DNA from 2 places in the Lysobacter sp. P5_C4 genome. Region 1 is predicted to be linked to the other one. Evidence: riboswitches for the same ligand, from Rfam matches in the RefSeq annotation. Region 1 holds a riboswitch; the other holds the start of a gene.

What was found. Region 1 has a riboswitch for cobalamin ahead of ACXJJ8_RS04630 (ribonucleoside-diphosphate reductase subunit alpha). Riboswitches for the same ligand answer to the same signal wherever they lie in the genome.
Region 2: it holds a riboswitch for cobalamin, as region 1 does, so the genes downstream of both, btuB (TonB-dependent vitamin B12 receptor) here and ACXJJ8_RS04630 (ribonucleoside-diphosphate reductase subunit alpha) in region 1, are expected to answer to the same signal.

Annotation. Positions count from the first base shown of each region.
Region 1 covers NZ_JBFULX010000002.1:25,011-32,197, forward strand. The annotation lists gene ACXJJ8_RS04630 (ribonucleoside-diphosphate reductase subunit alpha) at 1-2,210, opposite strand, end outside; cobalamin riboswitch at 2,394-2,617, opposite strand; gene ACXJJ8_RS04635 (potassium/proton antiporter) at 2,707-4,446, shown strand; gene ACXJJ8_RS04640 (putative peptide maturation dehydrogenase) at 4,429-5,613, opposite strand; gene ACXJJ8_RS04645 (NHLP-related RiPP peptide) at 5,723-6,022, shown strand; gene ACXJJ8_RS04650 (putative peptide modification system cyclase) at 6,011-7,187, opposite strand, start outside.
Region 2 covers NZ_JBFULX010000005.1:133,655-140,841, reverse strand. The annotation lists gene ACXJJ8_RS13220 (efflux RND transporter periplasmic adaptor subunit) at 1-824, opposite strand, end outside; gene bioD (dethiobiotin synthase) at 958-1,665, opposite strand; gene ACXJJ8_RS13210 (GAF domain-containing protein) at 1,780-2,262, shown strand; gene ACXJJ8_RS13205 (TfoX/Sxy family protein) at 2,259-2,636, shown strand; cobalamin riboswitch at 2,672-2,902, shown strand; gene btuB (TonB-dependent vitamin B12 receptor) at 3,024-4,904, shown strand; gene ACXJJ8_RS13195 (S8 family serine peptidase) at 4,957-6,684, opposite strand; gene ACXJJ8_RS13190 (YadA-like family protein) at 6,696-7,187, opposite strand, start outside.

The DNA.
Region 1 (7,187 bases):
AACAGATTCAGCGACGCCGACTGATCGATGTACGCACCGCGCGCGGCAGCCATGTCGATCAGCGCGCGCATCGGCAGTTCCCATGCGGTGCGATAGATGGCGCGCAGTGTTTCCGGAATCGCCGCGACGCCCTGGATCGAGCCTTCCGCGAGTTTGATCGCGTCACGCATCTCCGGCGTCCACAGGCCGAGCTTCTTCAACTCTTCGGCGAGGTAGCGGTTCACCTGGAGGAAGTCGCCGGACAAGGTTTCGCGCTTGAACAGGTTGCTCACCTGCGGCTCGACGCACTCGTAACAGCCCGCGATGGAGGCGATGGTCGCCGTCGGCGCGATCGCGACCAGCAGCGAGTTGCGCAGGCCATGCGCCTGGATGCGTTCGCGCAATGCGTCCCAGCGGCCGCTGGCTTCCGGTGCCACGTTCCATGCATCGAACTGCAACTCGCCCACCGATGCGCGCGTTTCGGCGAACGACGGATGCGCGCCCCGTTCCACCGCCAACTCGCAGGAGGTGTCCAGCGCGTGGAAGTAGATCGTCTCTGCGATCTTCGTCGACAGTGCGCGCGCCGCATCGCTGTCGAACGGCAACCGCAGCGCGAAGAACACGTCCTGCAACCCCATGCAGCCCAGGCCGACCGGCCGCCAGCGCAGGTTCCCGCGCCGCGCGGTTTCGATCGGGTAGAAATTGAGGTCGATCACGCGGTCGAGTTGGCGCACGGCGAGACGCACGGTTTCGGCGAGCTTGTCGAAGTCGAAGCCCGGCTCCGAACCGGCATGGCCGGGATCGACATGGCGCGACAGGTTGATCGAACCCAGGTTGCACACCGCGGTTTCCTCGGCGGACGTCACTTCGAGGATCTCCGTGCACAGGTTCGACAGATGGATGACGTTCTGCGCGCGCAGCGTCTGGTTGCTTGCGCGGTTGCATTTGTCCTTGAACGTGATCCACCCGTTGCCGGTCTGTGCCAGCGTGCGCATCATCCGCGCGTACAGCTCGCGGGCGCGGACCGTGCGCGCGGCCTTGCCCTGCGCTTCGGCCTGTTCGTAAGCGCGCTCGAACGCCTCGCCATACAGGTCGACGAACTCGGGCACCACGCGCGGATCGAACAAGGACCATGCCGCGTCCGCTTCGACACGGCGCATGAACAGGTCCGGCACCCAGTTGGCGATGTTGAGGTTGTGCGTGCGGCGCGCTTCGTCGCCGGTGTTGTCGCGCAGTTCGAGGAATTCCTCGACGTCGGCGTGCCACGGTTCCAGGTACACGCACGCCGCGCCCTTGCGCTTTCCGCCCTGGTTGACGGCGGCGACCGATGCATCGAGCGTCTTCAACCACGGCACGATGCCGTTGGAATGTCCGTTGGTCGACTTGATCAACGAGCCGCGCGAACGCACGCGCGTGAAGCTGACACCGATGCCGCCGCTGAATTTCGACAGCTGCGCGATGTCGCCGTAGCGCTGGTAGATCGATTCCAGCGAGTCCTGCGGCGAGTCGAGCAGGAAGCACGAGGACAGTTGCTCGTGGTTGGTGCCGCTGTTGAACAAGGTGGGCGACGAGGGCAGGTAATCCAGGTGCGCCATCGCGCGATACAGTGCCAACGCACCCGGCACGTCTTCGCCGAGCGCGCACGCGATGCGCAGGAAGAATTGCTGCGGTGTTTCGAGCGCCTTGCGCGTGCGCGGATGGCGCAACAGGTAACGGTCGTACAGCGTGCGCAGGCCGAAATAATCGAAGCCCTGGTCGAGCATCGGGTCGATCGCGTCGTTGAGCTTGCGCGCGTTGGCCTGCACGAAATCGAGCAGGCGGTCGTTGATCAGGCCGACTTCATGCCCGCGCGCGATGGATTGCGAGAACGCGTGGATCTCCTGGCCCGCGACTTCCTTCGCGATCACCGCCGACAGCAATCGCGCGGCGAGGCGTCCGTATTCGGGTTCTTCGGCCGTGAGCAGGGCCGCGGTGCGGATCGAAAGTTCGTCGAGTTCGCGCGTGGTCGCGCCGTCGTACAGGCCGGAGATCGTGCGCGTCGCCACGCGCATCGGTTCGACCGCATGCAAGCCTTCGGCCGCGCGCGTCACCGCGCGCACGATCTTGTTGAGGTCGACGGCTTCGGAAACCCCATTGCGCTTGGTGACGCGCATGGTGGTGGCGGTGGGTGGCGCCGTGAGATCGAATGCGGGCGCGACTGCGGCGGGTTCTGCGAACGTGTCGTGTGACATGGGTGGCTCCGTGATGGCGCACCGGTGCCGTCGCTCCCTCGGCGATCGACAGCAGGCGTTGGAACCCCACGATGGAAAGGCGGTGTCGCAGCGTTCGCGACGCGCACGCATCGAAGGCGGGCGGCCGAAGCGGCGTCACCAGCCATCTCCCCCCGGAGATTCCGCGGCCGGCACCGCGCGGCGTGCATCGCGCGGTTGTCGGCAGGTCTTCGGGCTCGTGGACTCGGCGCGATCCGCTCTTGCGAGCCTGATCGCACCACCTACTCGTCGCCGCTTCCCGGGGCCACCGCCCCAGTGCGTGCGCGACTTCGTTTCCACCTACCGCTGCGGGGCAGCGCCGGAGTTCGACCGGCTTCCCTTTTCATCCGCGAACCTGCGCCCGCGGAACCGACGACCACAAGATATCGCGCCTCGTGCACATGTCAATCGACGATCTTGTGTTTTCGGCATTGCACCGCCGCCCGCTACACTCGACCCCAGCCGACAAGGAGTCCGCTTGGAACACCTGCACGCCATCGACCTGCGCCTGCTCTTCGGCGCGCTCCTCATCCTGGCGGGCATCGCTTCGTCGCTGCTCGCGCGCCGCTTCGGCGCGCCGTTGCTGTTGGTCTTCCTGTTGCTCGGCCTGGTGCTCGGCGAAGACGGGCCCGGCGGCATCAAGTATTCGGACCTGCGCTTCACCTATCTGGTCGGCTCGCTCGCGCTCGCGGTGATCCTGTTCGACGGCGGCCTGCGCACGCGCGCGGCGCAGGTGCGCGGCAGCGTCGTGCCTTCGATCGTACTCGCGACCGCGGGCGTGGTGATCACAGCGGCGCTCACCGCCGTCGCAGCGGTGTACCTGCTGCACCTGCCGTGGCTCGAGGCCTCGCTGCTCGGCGTCGTCGTTTCTTCGACCGACGCGGCCGCGGTGTTCTTCCTCCTGCGCGCCGGTGGCCTGCATCTCGAACGCCGCGTCAACGCCACGCTCGAACTCGAATCGGGCAGCAACGATCCGACCGCGGTGTTCCTCACGCTCGCGATGACGACGTGGATCGCGGGCACCGGGACGCACGATCCCTGGATGCTCGCGCTGCAGCTCACCTGGGCGATTGGCGCGGGCCTGGTGGCCGGCTATCTTGGCGGTCGGTTGATGGTGTGGACGCTCAACACCTTCGAATTGCCGCCGGGCCTGCATCCATGGCTTGCGCTCGCCGGTGCGGTCGCGCTGTTCTCGATCACCAACCTGTTCCGCGGAAGCGGCTACCTCGCGGTGTACCTGGCGGGCATCGTCGTCGCCAATCGCCCGATGCGCGCGCGCAACGAAGTGCTGTCCGTGCAGGATGCGGCGACCTGGTTCGCGCAGTTGGTCATGTTCCTGTTGCTCGGCCTGCTGGCCACGCCGCACAAACTGCTCGACGTGTTGTGGCCGGCACTGGGTGTCGCTGCGTTCCTGATGTTCGTCGCTCGCCCCGCGGCGGTGATCGCGTGCCTGGCGCCGTTCGGGTATCGCCGGCAGGAAATCGGCTTCATCGCGTGGACGGGCTTGCGCGGCGCGGTCGGCATCTTCCTCGCCTCGATTCCCCTGCTGGCGGGCCTGCCCAACGCGACCGTCTACTTCAACGTCGCCTTCGTCGTCGTGTTCGTTTCGCTGATCGTGCAGGGCTGGTCGCTCGGGATCGCGGCGCACTGGTTCGAGATCGCCGTGCCGCGCGCGGACCCGAACACGCGCCGCATCCAGCTCGATCTCCCGGGCCAGCTCGAGTACGACATGGTCGGCTACCGCATTGCAGCGGGAAGCGCGGTGTTGCGGGGCGCGGCGTTGCCCGGGCGCGTGCGCCTGGCGATGGTGGTGCGCGAAGGCCGCGTGCTGTTGCCCGAAGACGCGGGTCCGTTGCTCGCGAACGACTATGCCTACGTGCTCGCACCCACGGGCCAGGCGCCACGCCTGGACTGGTTGTTCGCCGAGGGTCGCGACGCACGCGTGGCGGAGCAGGATCTGTTCGGCAGCTTCACCCTGCCCGGCGACGTGCCGCTCGGCGAAATCGCATCGTTCTATGGCCTGCAGATCCCCGCGCGTTTCAGCGACGCGACTGCGGCGCAACTGTTCGACGAGCGATTCGACGAACAACCGCAAGTGGGCGACCGGCTTGCGCTGGGCAAGGCGGTGATGGTCGTGCGCGCGCTGAAGGACGATCGCGTGGCGCAGGTCGGGCTGAAATTCGCTGGCGTCGGGGAACGCTTACTCGGCGGGCGGTGATTCGCGGGGCCAGGCCTTGCGGTTCGGATCGAATTCCGCCGTCGTCATCGCGTCCGCGCGCACGCCGAATCCGCACACGGCCAGCGGCCCTTCGACGTAGTGCGTGAGGCCGAAGGCCTGTTCGATCTCGACTTCGTTGATCGCCGCGGTGATGCACGCGCCCAGCCCGAGTTCGATCGCGCTCAGGGACAGCGTCTGCGACAAGTGGCCGATATCGAGGATCGTCACCCGGTAGGCCTTCGGGTGATTGCGGTATTTCCAGAAGTTGCGGTCGAACCGCGGCGCCAGCACGACCAGCACGTGCGCATCGGCGAACCATTGCTGGCCACCGACCGCATGGAACGCCAGTTGCGCGAGATCCTCGACCGGCGGCAGCGGTTGCAGTGCGTGATCGCCCGGCCGGTAGTGATACAGGCCCGGCGCGAGGCCTTCGACGTTCCGAACGATCAGGTACGCCTCGGTCGGATGCATCGCACCACCAGACGGACTCGTGCGCTTGATGACTTCGAAGTCGTCGGCGGCCTGCACCTGTCCTCGCGCGGCGAACACGCGTTCGAGCACGTTCGCGAATTGCGCGCGCGGCAATGCACGCGTGGTGTCGAAATTGCGGCAGGTGCTGCGCCGGTCGAGGAGGTCGTCGAACGTCGTGCGCTCCGCGCGTTCGAGTGCGACGCGTGCTTCGGGCGGTCCGCGATCATGGAACGCGGGCGGGGGCGGGCCATGGGCGGCGCGCAGGTCCGCTGCGGTGTCCACGCCTGCATCCGCGATCTCTTTCACCGTGTCGATGCGCGACCATCGCGAGGCGGCATGCGACACGGCGGACAGGCCGTGCCAATGCTGATCCCGGAAGTGCGCGTCGTTTTCGCGATGCGCTGCATGGCGCGGATCGTCGGTAACGAGCAGGCCGAGCGCGATCAACGCATCGATGGCGTCGGCGCCATGCGTTTCCTGGAGTTCGGTGGCATCGACCCATCTGGCCGAACCGATGCCACCGGCGACCTGCGCCAGGTGCGCATCGACTTCCACCGGCTGCGCAAGATGCGGCGCATGGGCGAACCACTGCAACGACCGCACGATGCCCGTGCCGCCTTGCAGCAGATCGTCGAGCTCGAAGTTCGCATCGTTCCTCGGCTCCAGCCACAGCACACCGCAACGCCTTGCCCGCATGTCGACTCCCCGATCGAAGCTGGGACCTTAGGGTTGGGGGCCGGCGCTTGCAACCAACACCAATTGGACGTTAGGTTTCCGGGGTTTTCATCACACTGGGGAGTGCGGGATGGCAGGCAAGGGACCGAAGCTGGACCACAAGACAGCCCACAAGCTGTTGGACAAGCTGTCGAGCGACGACGATTTCCGCAAGCAGTTCGAAAGCAGCCCGCAAACGGCGCTGGCGCAGTTGGGTTGGGCGCCCGAGGCCACGGCCGAGGGCACCGACCTGGCCGCAGGAAGCAGCGCGTGCCTGGCGGCGCCGGTGACGCTGGCTTCGAAGGAATCGATCGCAGCCGATCGCGATGCGCTCGTCGAATCGCTCTCGATGCCGTTCCAGTTCAGGCCGCCGGCAGCGCTACTGAAGTAACAAGGTTGCACGCGCGGCATCGCGCCGCGCGTGCAGCGGTTTGGTCAAACCATCGGCCGGCCACGCCTGGTCGAAGGCACGCAGTTCGGCTTCCGCGGGTCCCTTCTGCCCATGCGTGGCGAGCAGGGAGGCAGACTCCAGGTGCGCCAACCGCGTTTCCGCGATCGTCAGCGGATCCAGCATGCCGCCCGTGCTCTGTTCGGTGAACGCCCGTCCGCGGTGCGCGGCCACCCATTGCCATTCCGCCACCGCACCCTGCCACTGCCCCGCGTCGGCGAGCGCGCGTGCATAGGCAACGTGGACCATCTGCAACGCGTCGGGCCTGCGGGCGATGGACGACAGGCGCGTGACCGCCGATGCCGGCTTTCCCGCCAATCGGTCCTGCTCCGCCAGCAACACGTCCCACGTCTGTTCCGCGAGCGGGTAGCCGGCGATCTTCGCGCGTTCGCCGAGCGCGGCGATGGCCTTGGACAACACCGCGCCCTCCCCGGAGCGCGCCGCCAGCCAACCGATCGCCAGGCGTTGGTTCGTGGTGGCCATTGGATAGGTCGCGTCCAGCTTTTCGCTGTTTTCGCCCACCCAATCCAGGCGACGGGCAAGCGCGTCGGCGGAGGCGCGCCCTTGCATGACCACGTCCCCACCCGCGGCATAGAGCTGCCACATGGTGTCGGCCCAATAAGGATCATCCTTTCCCGACAGCTGCAACGCGCGGTCGAGCGCGTCCTTCGCATCGGCGAAGTCGCCGCGGTCGATCCGGGACACGTAGCGCCATTCCAGCGATTCAAGGTCCTGGTTCATCAGCGACGTGCCGCCGCGCGCGCCGAATACTTTGTCGGCCTCCGCGGTGCGGCCCTGCACCTGGAGGGCCTTCGCGCGATACATCGCCGAGCCCCGCAGACCCATCGCGTATGCGCGATCGAACGCGGCAATCGACCCACGCAGGTCCTCTTCGCCAAGCAACAGGATGCCCTGCAGGTAATAGGCGGACGCGACCATCGGACTCTGTCGCGCGCTTGCGGTGCGGGCGGCGGGCAACGCGCGCTCGAACCGATTGCCCATCATCCAACTGTCCTGCGCGTAGCCGAAATGCGCCGCCAAATAGTCCGGGTACATCTCGGTGAGCTGCTCCCAGCGCGCGAGCAAGGGTTCGGTCGAGCCGAAACGC
Region 2 (7,187 bases), on a different contig from region 1:
CGCAATGCGACCGCACCGGTCGAGGGATCGACCGTATCGGCGCTGAAGTCCAGTGCGCCGTCGTGCTTGTACGTCGAACCATCGGGCAACAGCACCTGCACCCGGCGCGTACCGGTCGTGTTGGCCTGGCGCACCTGCGTGAGCTCGTCGACGCTCATCGAAAAATCGACGTACATCTGGTCGAGCTGGTCGACGGTGGTGAGCAACGTCGCGTCGGCCTGGCCGACGAGCGCGCCTTCGGTCACCTGCTGCTTGCCGGCGCGGCCGTTGATCGGCGAACGCACCGAGGCATAGCCCAGGTTGATGCGCGCGGCGGCGACCGATGCCTTCGCCGATTGCTGCGCGGCGGCGGCCGAACGTTCGGCCGCGAGCGCATTGTCGAGATCGGACTGCGAGATGAACTTCTGCGGCGCGAGGTTGCGCGCACGCGTCGCGGCGGCGCGCGCATTCGCGTAATTGGCTTCCGCCGACGCCTGCGATGCGACGGCCTGGCCCAATGCGGCCTGCAGCGGCGCCGGATCGATGACGAACAGCAGCTGGCCTTCCTTCACGTCGCTGCCTTCCTCGTACACGCGACGCTGCAGCACGCCGGGAACGCGGGCACGCACGTCGGCGCTGCGATACGCGGCGAGGCGGCCGACGAGATCTTTCACCAGCGGCACGGAGGCCGGGCGCACGGTGATGACGCCGACTTCGGGAGGGGGTATGTTGCCGCCGCCCGCTGCATTCGGGTCGTCCTTGCCGCACGCCGCCACCGCGATGGCGACTGCGAGCACACCCGCGATGCGAGCGTTCGTGCCGTTGCTTCCAAGCTTGCGGGCCATGCGCGGTGCCTCTCATTCCGTTTTCTGTACGCGAGAGTTTACCTTGCGCGCCGGGGCACGGAACCCCTGTCGTTCGTCACCCGTCCCAGCGGAACAATCGAATTGGTTGCGAATGCACCGCGTGGCGAACCCGTCAGCGCCCCATCGGTGGCCAGTGCAGGTGCCGCGACATGCGCGAAGGCACGGGCACGGTGACATGCGGCAGCACGCCCCAGCACGGCGCACGCAGGCGCGCTGCGAGCAGGGCGAGGTTGTCGTCGGCGCGCGCCATGTCCGGATCGATCGCGGTTCCGATCCATCCCGCCAGGCGGCATCCATCGGCGGCGATCGCGCGCGCGGTGAGATACGCATGGTTCAGGCAACCCAGCCGCAACCCGACGACGAGCACGACGGGAATCCCGAGCGCATGCACGAGATCGGCCTGCATCAGGTCGGTCGCAAGCGGTGCCATCCAACCGCCGACGCCCTCGACGACGACGCAATCGGCCTGCGCGCGCAAGCGGTCGTGCGCATCGAGGATGGGTTGGAGCGACACCGCGATGCCTGCATCGCGCGCGGCGAGTTCGGGCGCGAGTGGATGTTCGAGCGCGAAGGGATTGACGTCTTCGTAAGCCACGGGGAACGCGCCCGCATGTTGCAGCGCGAGTGCGTCTTCGTTGCGCCATGCGCCGTCGATGCGTTCGCAGCCGCTCGCCAGCGGTTTCATGCCCACGGCGCGAATGCCCGCATCGCGCATCGCGTGCAGCAACGCGGTGCTCGCGAGTGTCTTGCCGACGCCGGTGTCGGTGCCGGTGACGAAGAGGCCGGTGATCGCCTCCGCGCGCGTGGCCTGGCCGCGCATGCGGAAGCCTTGATCGACCGGCAATTGCGACGGATGCATCAGGCGCCCCTCGTCGCGACGCAGCGTCGCGGCCACGGCGCCATGGTAACGCCGGCGCGCTGCTAGACTCCGGGGATGTTCACCGCCTCCACGCTGTCCGGCAGCAAGCCCGAGCAATACGCCCAGCTCCTGGCGCAGGCGCGCGCCCTGCTCCACGGCGAGCCCGACCGCATCGCGAACGCGGCCAACCTCTCGGCGCTGGTCTACCACGGGCTGCCGCAACTCAACTGGGCCGGTTTCTATTTCTTCGACGGCACCGAGCTGGTGGTCGGTCCTTTCCAGGGCTTGCCCGCGTGCGTGCGCATCCCGCTGGACAAGGGCGTGTGCGGTGCGGCGGCCAGCACGCGCACGACGCAGCGCATCGAAGACGTGCACGCCTTCCCCGGCCACATCGCCTGCGATGCGGCCTCGCGTTCGGAACTGGTGGTGCCTTTGGTGCGCAACGGTACGCTCGTCGGCGTTTTCGACCTCGATAGTCCGGTTCCCGCGCGCTTCGACGTTGAAGATCAACAGGGGCTCGAAGCAATCGCCCGCCTGTTCGAGGAGTCGTTGATTTGAGCACCGCCAAGCTGCGCAACATCGGTCCGAAATCCGCCGCCTGGCTGCGCCAGGTGGGGCTGCGTTCGCGCGAGGATCTCGAGGCGGTGGGCGCGGTGGATGCCTTCATGCGCGTCAAGCGCGCAGGCTTCCGGCCCAGTCTCAACCTGCTGTATGCGCTGGAAGGTGCGTTGCTCGACTGCCACTGGCAGGAAGTCCCCGAAGCACGTCGCAGCGAACTGGTGAACGCCGCCGAGGCCGCCACGGCCCTGCTTCCGCCGCCCCGCAATCGCCCGGCCGCCGCGCCCGTCACGACCACGCAGATGGCCGACACCGAAGACGCCGCGCCGGCGTTCGATCTGCTCGACGAGCCCGCCGGGCACGACGCGGACTGACGCGGGGTCCTTCCGCGCTCGCAGCACCCCAGTTACACTCCCCGCCGCTTGAGGTGACCCGCGGACGTACGTCCAAGGGTTGAAACGGGAAGCCGGTGACCGATCGCATTCGCGACCGCATTCCGGCGCTGCCCCCGCAACGGTAAGCACGCAAGGCCAACGCATCCGCCACTGTGCACGCGCACGGGAAGGCGCCGCGGCCCGGATCGCCTTTCATCGGCGACCAGCGCGCCAGCCCGGAGACCGGCCTCGATGCAGTCCTGGTTGCGATGCGGAGGGCATCGCGGCGGCAGCGCCGTCGCACGCGCCTCCGCTGTGTTTCTCCTTCCCCGACGCGACTCCTTGTGAACCCAAGGCGCGCGGGCGTGCGCGCCGGAGAAACGATCCATGTCGCGCAAGACCCTCGCCGCCGCCGTCGCGGTGGCACTGAGCTTTCCTGCTTCGTTCGCGTTCGCGCAGGACGCCGATCAACTCGACAAGGTGCTCGTCACCGGAACGCGCACCGCGGTCACCGTCGATGATTCGCTGTCCGCCGTTGAAGTCGTCGATCGCGCGGAAATCGAACGCACGCAAGCGCAATCGGTACCGGACCTGCTGCGCGGCCGCGCCGGCATCAATCTCGTCAACCAGGGCGGCGCGGGCAAACTCACCACGTTGTTCCTGCGCGGGTCGGAATCCGACCACACGCTGTTCCTGATCGACGGCGTGCGCGTGGGCTCCTCCACCTCCGGCCTCACCGCGTTGCAGGATCTGCCGGTGGAATTGATCGAACGCATCGAGATCGTGCGCGGCCCGCGTTCGAGCCTGTATGGCTCCGATGCGATCGGCGGCGTCATCCAGATCTTCACCCGCCAGCCGAAAGCCGGCGGCGTGCGCCCGCGCTTCAAGCTCGGCGCCGGCAGCAACGACCTGCGCGAATTGAGCGCGGGTGTCGACTTCGGATTCGATCGCGCGTGGTTCGGCGCCGATTACAGCCACCAGTCGACCGACGGCCACAACTCCTGCACGGGCGCGACGACACCGGAATTCGCAGGGTGTTTCATGGACAACCCCGATCCGGATGCCGACGGCTACGAGAGCAACGCGGTGTCGGTGCGGGCCGGCGTGCGGCCCGTCGACGGCGTGACGATCGACGTGCACGCACTGCGCAACGAAGGGCGCAACGAAATCGACGCCGATCCGCAGTTCGGCCTCGGCGACGTGTCGAATACGACGCAGCAATTGGTCGGCGGCAAGGCACGGTGGGACATCGGCGCGGCGGCGCTCACACTGTCGGGCGGCAGCAACCTCGACCGCTCCCTGCAAACACGCGACGACGCATTCGCCGACTTCTTCGAGAGCCGTCGCGACAGCGCGTCGTTCCAGGCGGATTTCAAGGTCACCGACGGGCAGCTTGCGACGGTCGGTTACGACTGGCAGCGCGACAAGGCCTTCGCGAACGACGCGTTCGGCACGCTGGTCTCGCCGGACGAAGGGGCATTGCGCCACAACCGCGCGGCGTTCGCGCAGTACCAGGGCGCGTTCGGCAAGCAGGATGTCCAGGCAAGCGTGCGCCGCGACGACAACGAACAATTCGGTGGCCATACGACGGGCAACCTTGCGTGGGGGATGGACCTGCCCGCGCAGTTCCGCATCACCGCGAACGCAGGCACGGCCTTCAAGGCGCCGACGTTCAACGAGCTGTATTTCCCGTTCTACGGCAATCCGGAGCTGCTGCCGGAGACGTCGGACACGTTCGAAGTCGGCATCGGCCAGCGCCACGACGCGTGGCACTGGGACGTGCACGCCTACCAGACGCGCGTGGACGACCTGATCGTGTACGACGCCAGCATCTTCGTTGCGAACAACCTGGAACAGGCGCGCATCCGCGGCGGCGAGGTCACCGGTGGATTATCGCTCGAGGCCTGGAACATCAGCGGCGCTGCCAGCTTCGTCGATCCGCGCAACCGCAGCAACGGCGACAACTTCGACAAGGTGTTGCCGCGTCGTGCGCGTTCGAGCGGGCGCGTGGATGTCGATCGCGCGTTCGGTGATTTCTCGGTGGGCGCGACGTGGATGGCGGAAGGGCGCCGGTTCGAGAACGTCTCCAACTCGCTGGAACTCGGCGGATACTCGACGCTCGACCTGCGCGCGCAGTGGGCGCTCTCGGAAACCTGGACCCTGCAGGCGCGGGCGAGCAACGTGTTCGACCACGACTACGAAACGGCCGCGTATTACCCGCAGCCGGGACGCGCGTTCGGGTTGACGGTGCGGTACGGGTCGAAGTAGTCGGCGCATGCAGGAAGGGCGCGTCGATCCCGCGATCGACGCGCCCCGCGATTCAGTCCACCGTCGCGAGCAATTGCAGGCCGCTGAATGCCTTCGTGCCATGCACGGCGACGTAATACTCGCCGGGGGCAGGCGCATCGATCACGACGATCCCGTTGTTGCCTGGACGCTCGGACTTCGCGTCGTGCTCGCCCGGCAAGGCGTGGGCGCCACGACGTACGTAGAGGTCCGCATCGCCGGTCCCGCCGAAGCTGCGCACCGTCAGGCGCGTCGCATTCTCCGGCACGGAGACGACATAGTGACGTGCCAGCGCTTGCCTCGCGTAGATGTGCCGGGTTGGGCCGTACAGGCTCAATGCCAGCGGAGATGGCAGCGGCACTTCACCAAGGACGGCCGCAGCGACGGCTCGGCCCGCATCGACGATCCCCGCGCCGATCGGCTTGTCGATGGCCACCGGAAACATGCGCGTCGAGTCTGCGAGCAGCGTCGCGATCGCCGCCGGGGTATGCGGCGAAGGCGCCGCGCCCTGCATCATCGCGACGACCGCAGCGACATGCGGCGCAGCCATCGACGTCCCGACGTTCGCCCCGATGGCCGGGCCTTCCGGCCCTTCCTTGCCGACGTTGACCGTCGACCAGATGAACCCGTGCGGCAACCATTCCTCGCCATTGGCGTGGTCCTGGCGGAAGCGTCCCCCGCCGGGCGCCGAGACGCTGACGCCGTTGCCATGGTTGGAGTAGTACGCGCGCTTCCCGGTGTAGCCGCTCGACCCCACGACGATGACGTTGTTGCAATTGGCGGGGGCAAAGCTCGATACGTCGCGGTTGCTGTTGCCGGCCGCGACGACGATGGTCGTACCGCGCGCTACCGCGCCATCGATCGCTTCCTGCATGTACGGTTCGCAAGCTGCAGGTCCGCCAAGACTGAGGTTCACGACTTCCGCGGGCGTCGGGTTGTCGGGCACGCCTTCGACACTGCCGCCCGACGCCCAGGTGACCGCATCGGCGATGTCCGACATGTACCCGCCGCAATGGCCGAGCACGCGCACCGGCAGCACCTTCGCGCGATGGGCCATGCCGGCGATGCCGATGCCATTGTTGGCAACCGCGGCGATGGTTCCCGACACGTGCGTGCCGTGCCAACTGCTCGTGCGGGCAGGGCATTGACCCAGGTACGGCGGCAGGTGCGTCCAGTCGCCGGGATCCCAGCCTCCGGGGGTGCGCGATTCGTCGTCGCGGCCCGAAAAGAAGGTGTCGGTGATGAAGTCGTACCCCGCCCCTTCGACGATGTTCGCGTCCAGGTCCGGGTGCGCGGTGATACCCGTGTCCACCACGGCGACGACGATGCCCTCGCCCGTCGCGCCCTGCGCCCACGCGGCAGGCGCATCGACGCCGCCAAGGGGATCGTAGAGATCGGCCTGGAAACGGGAATACTGGTGAGCGCCGACTTGGACGTAGCCCTCGTACCACGGATCGTCGACGACGGCGCGCTGCAGCACCGGATCGCGCATCGCGTACTGCACGTCGGGATGGGCGGCAAGGCGAGCGATCGTCGCATCGGCATCGCCGGGATCGACGCGCAGCACCTGTGCGCCGTTGGCGAGGCGGAAGACGGGCCGCGATGTGGGTGCAAGCGTCCGCAATGCGACCGAAGGTTGCGCACGCGCCAGCGTGTGATCGTGGAATTTCACGACGACACGGCCCGCGGGATCGAAGGCGTGCGCACTGCCCGTGGCGCAAAGGACGGCGAGGGCAAGCCCGAAACGAAGTGTGTTGTGCATGTGTGGTGTCCTCACAGGTCGATGCCGAAGCCGACGCCCGCCGACTGTTCGTCGCTGCTGAACGCCCCGCCCAGGCTGAGCGAGACGCGATCGGAAATGTTGCGCGCGTAGCCGATCGACAACGCACTCTCTCCGTTCTGCCAGCCCGCGCCGGCGGCGAGCCGACCGCGGTCGCTGCGACCCTGCGCCGCATTGATGGCCATGCTGGACATCGCGGCGGACATCGCACCGATACGGTCGATGCGGTCGTCCTGCCGATCGACGCGATCGCTGAGGTCGACGAATTGATCGGACAGGGCCTGTACGCGCTGGTCGGTGTAGGCGCGGGCTTCGTTGAGCGTGGAGGCCTGGGCGGCCTGCATTTGCCGCAGGTTCACCGCATCGGTTGCGGCGATCGCGTCGTCGACGTGCACCACGCGACGTTCCGAACCCGCCGCCCCCACGGAAACCGTGCCGGCCTGGTCTGCGATCGATCCCTGCCCCAATGCCGCGGAGCCGGCGAC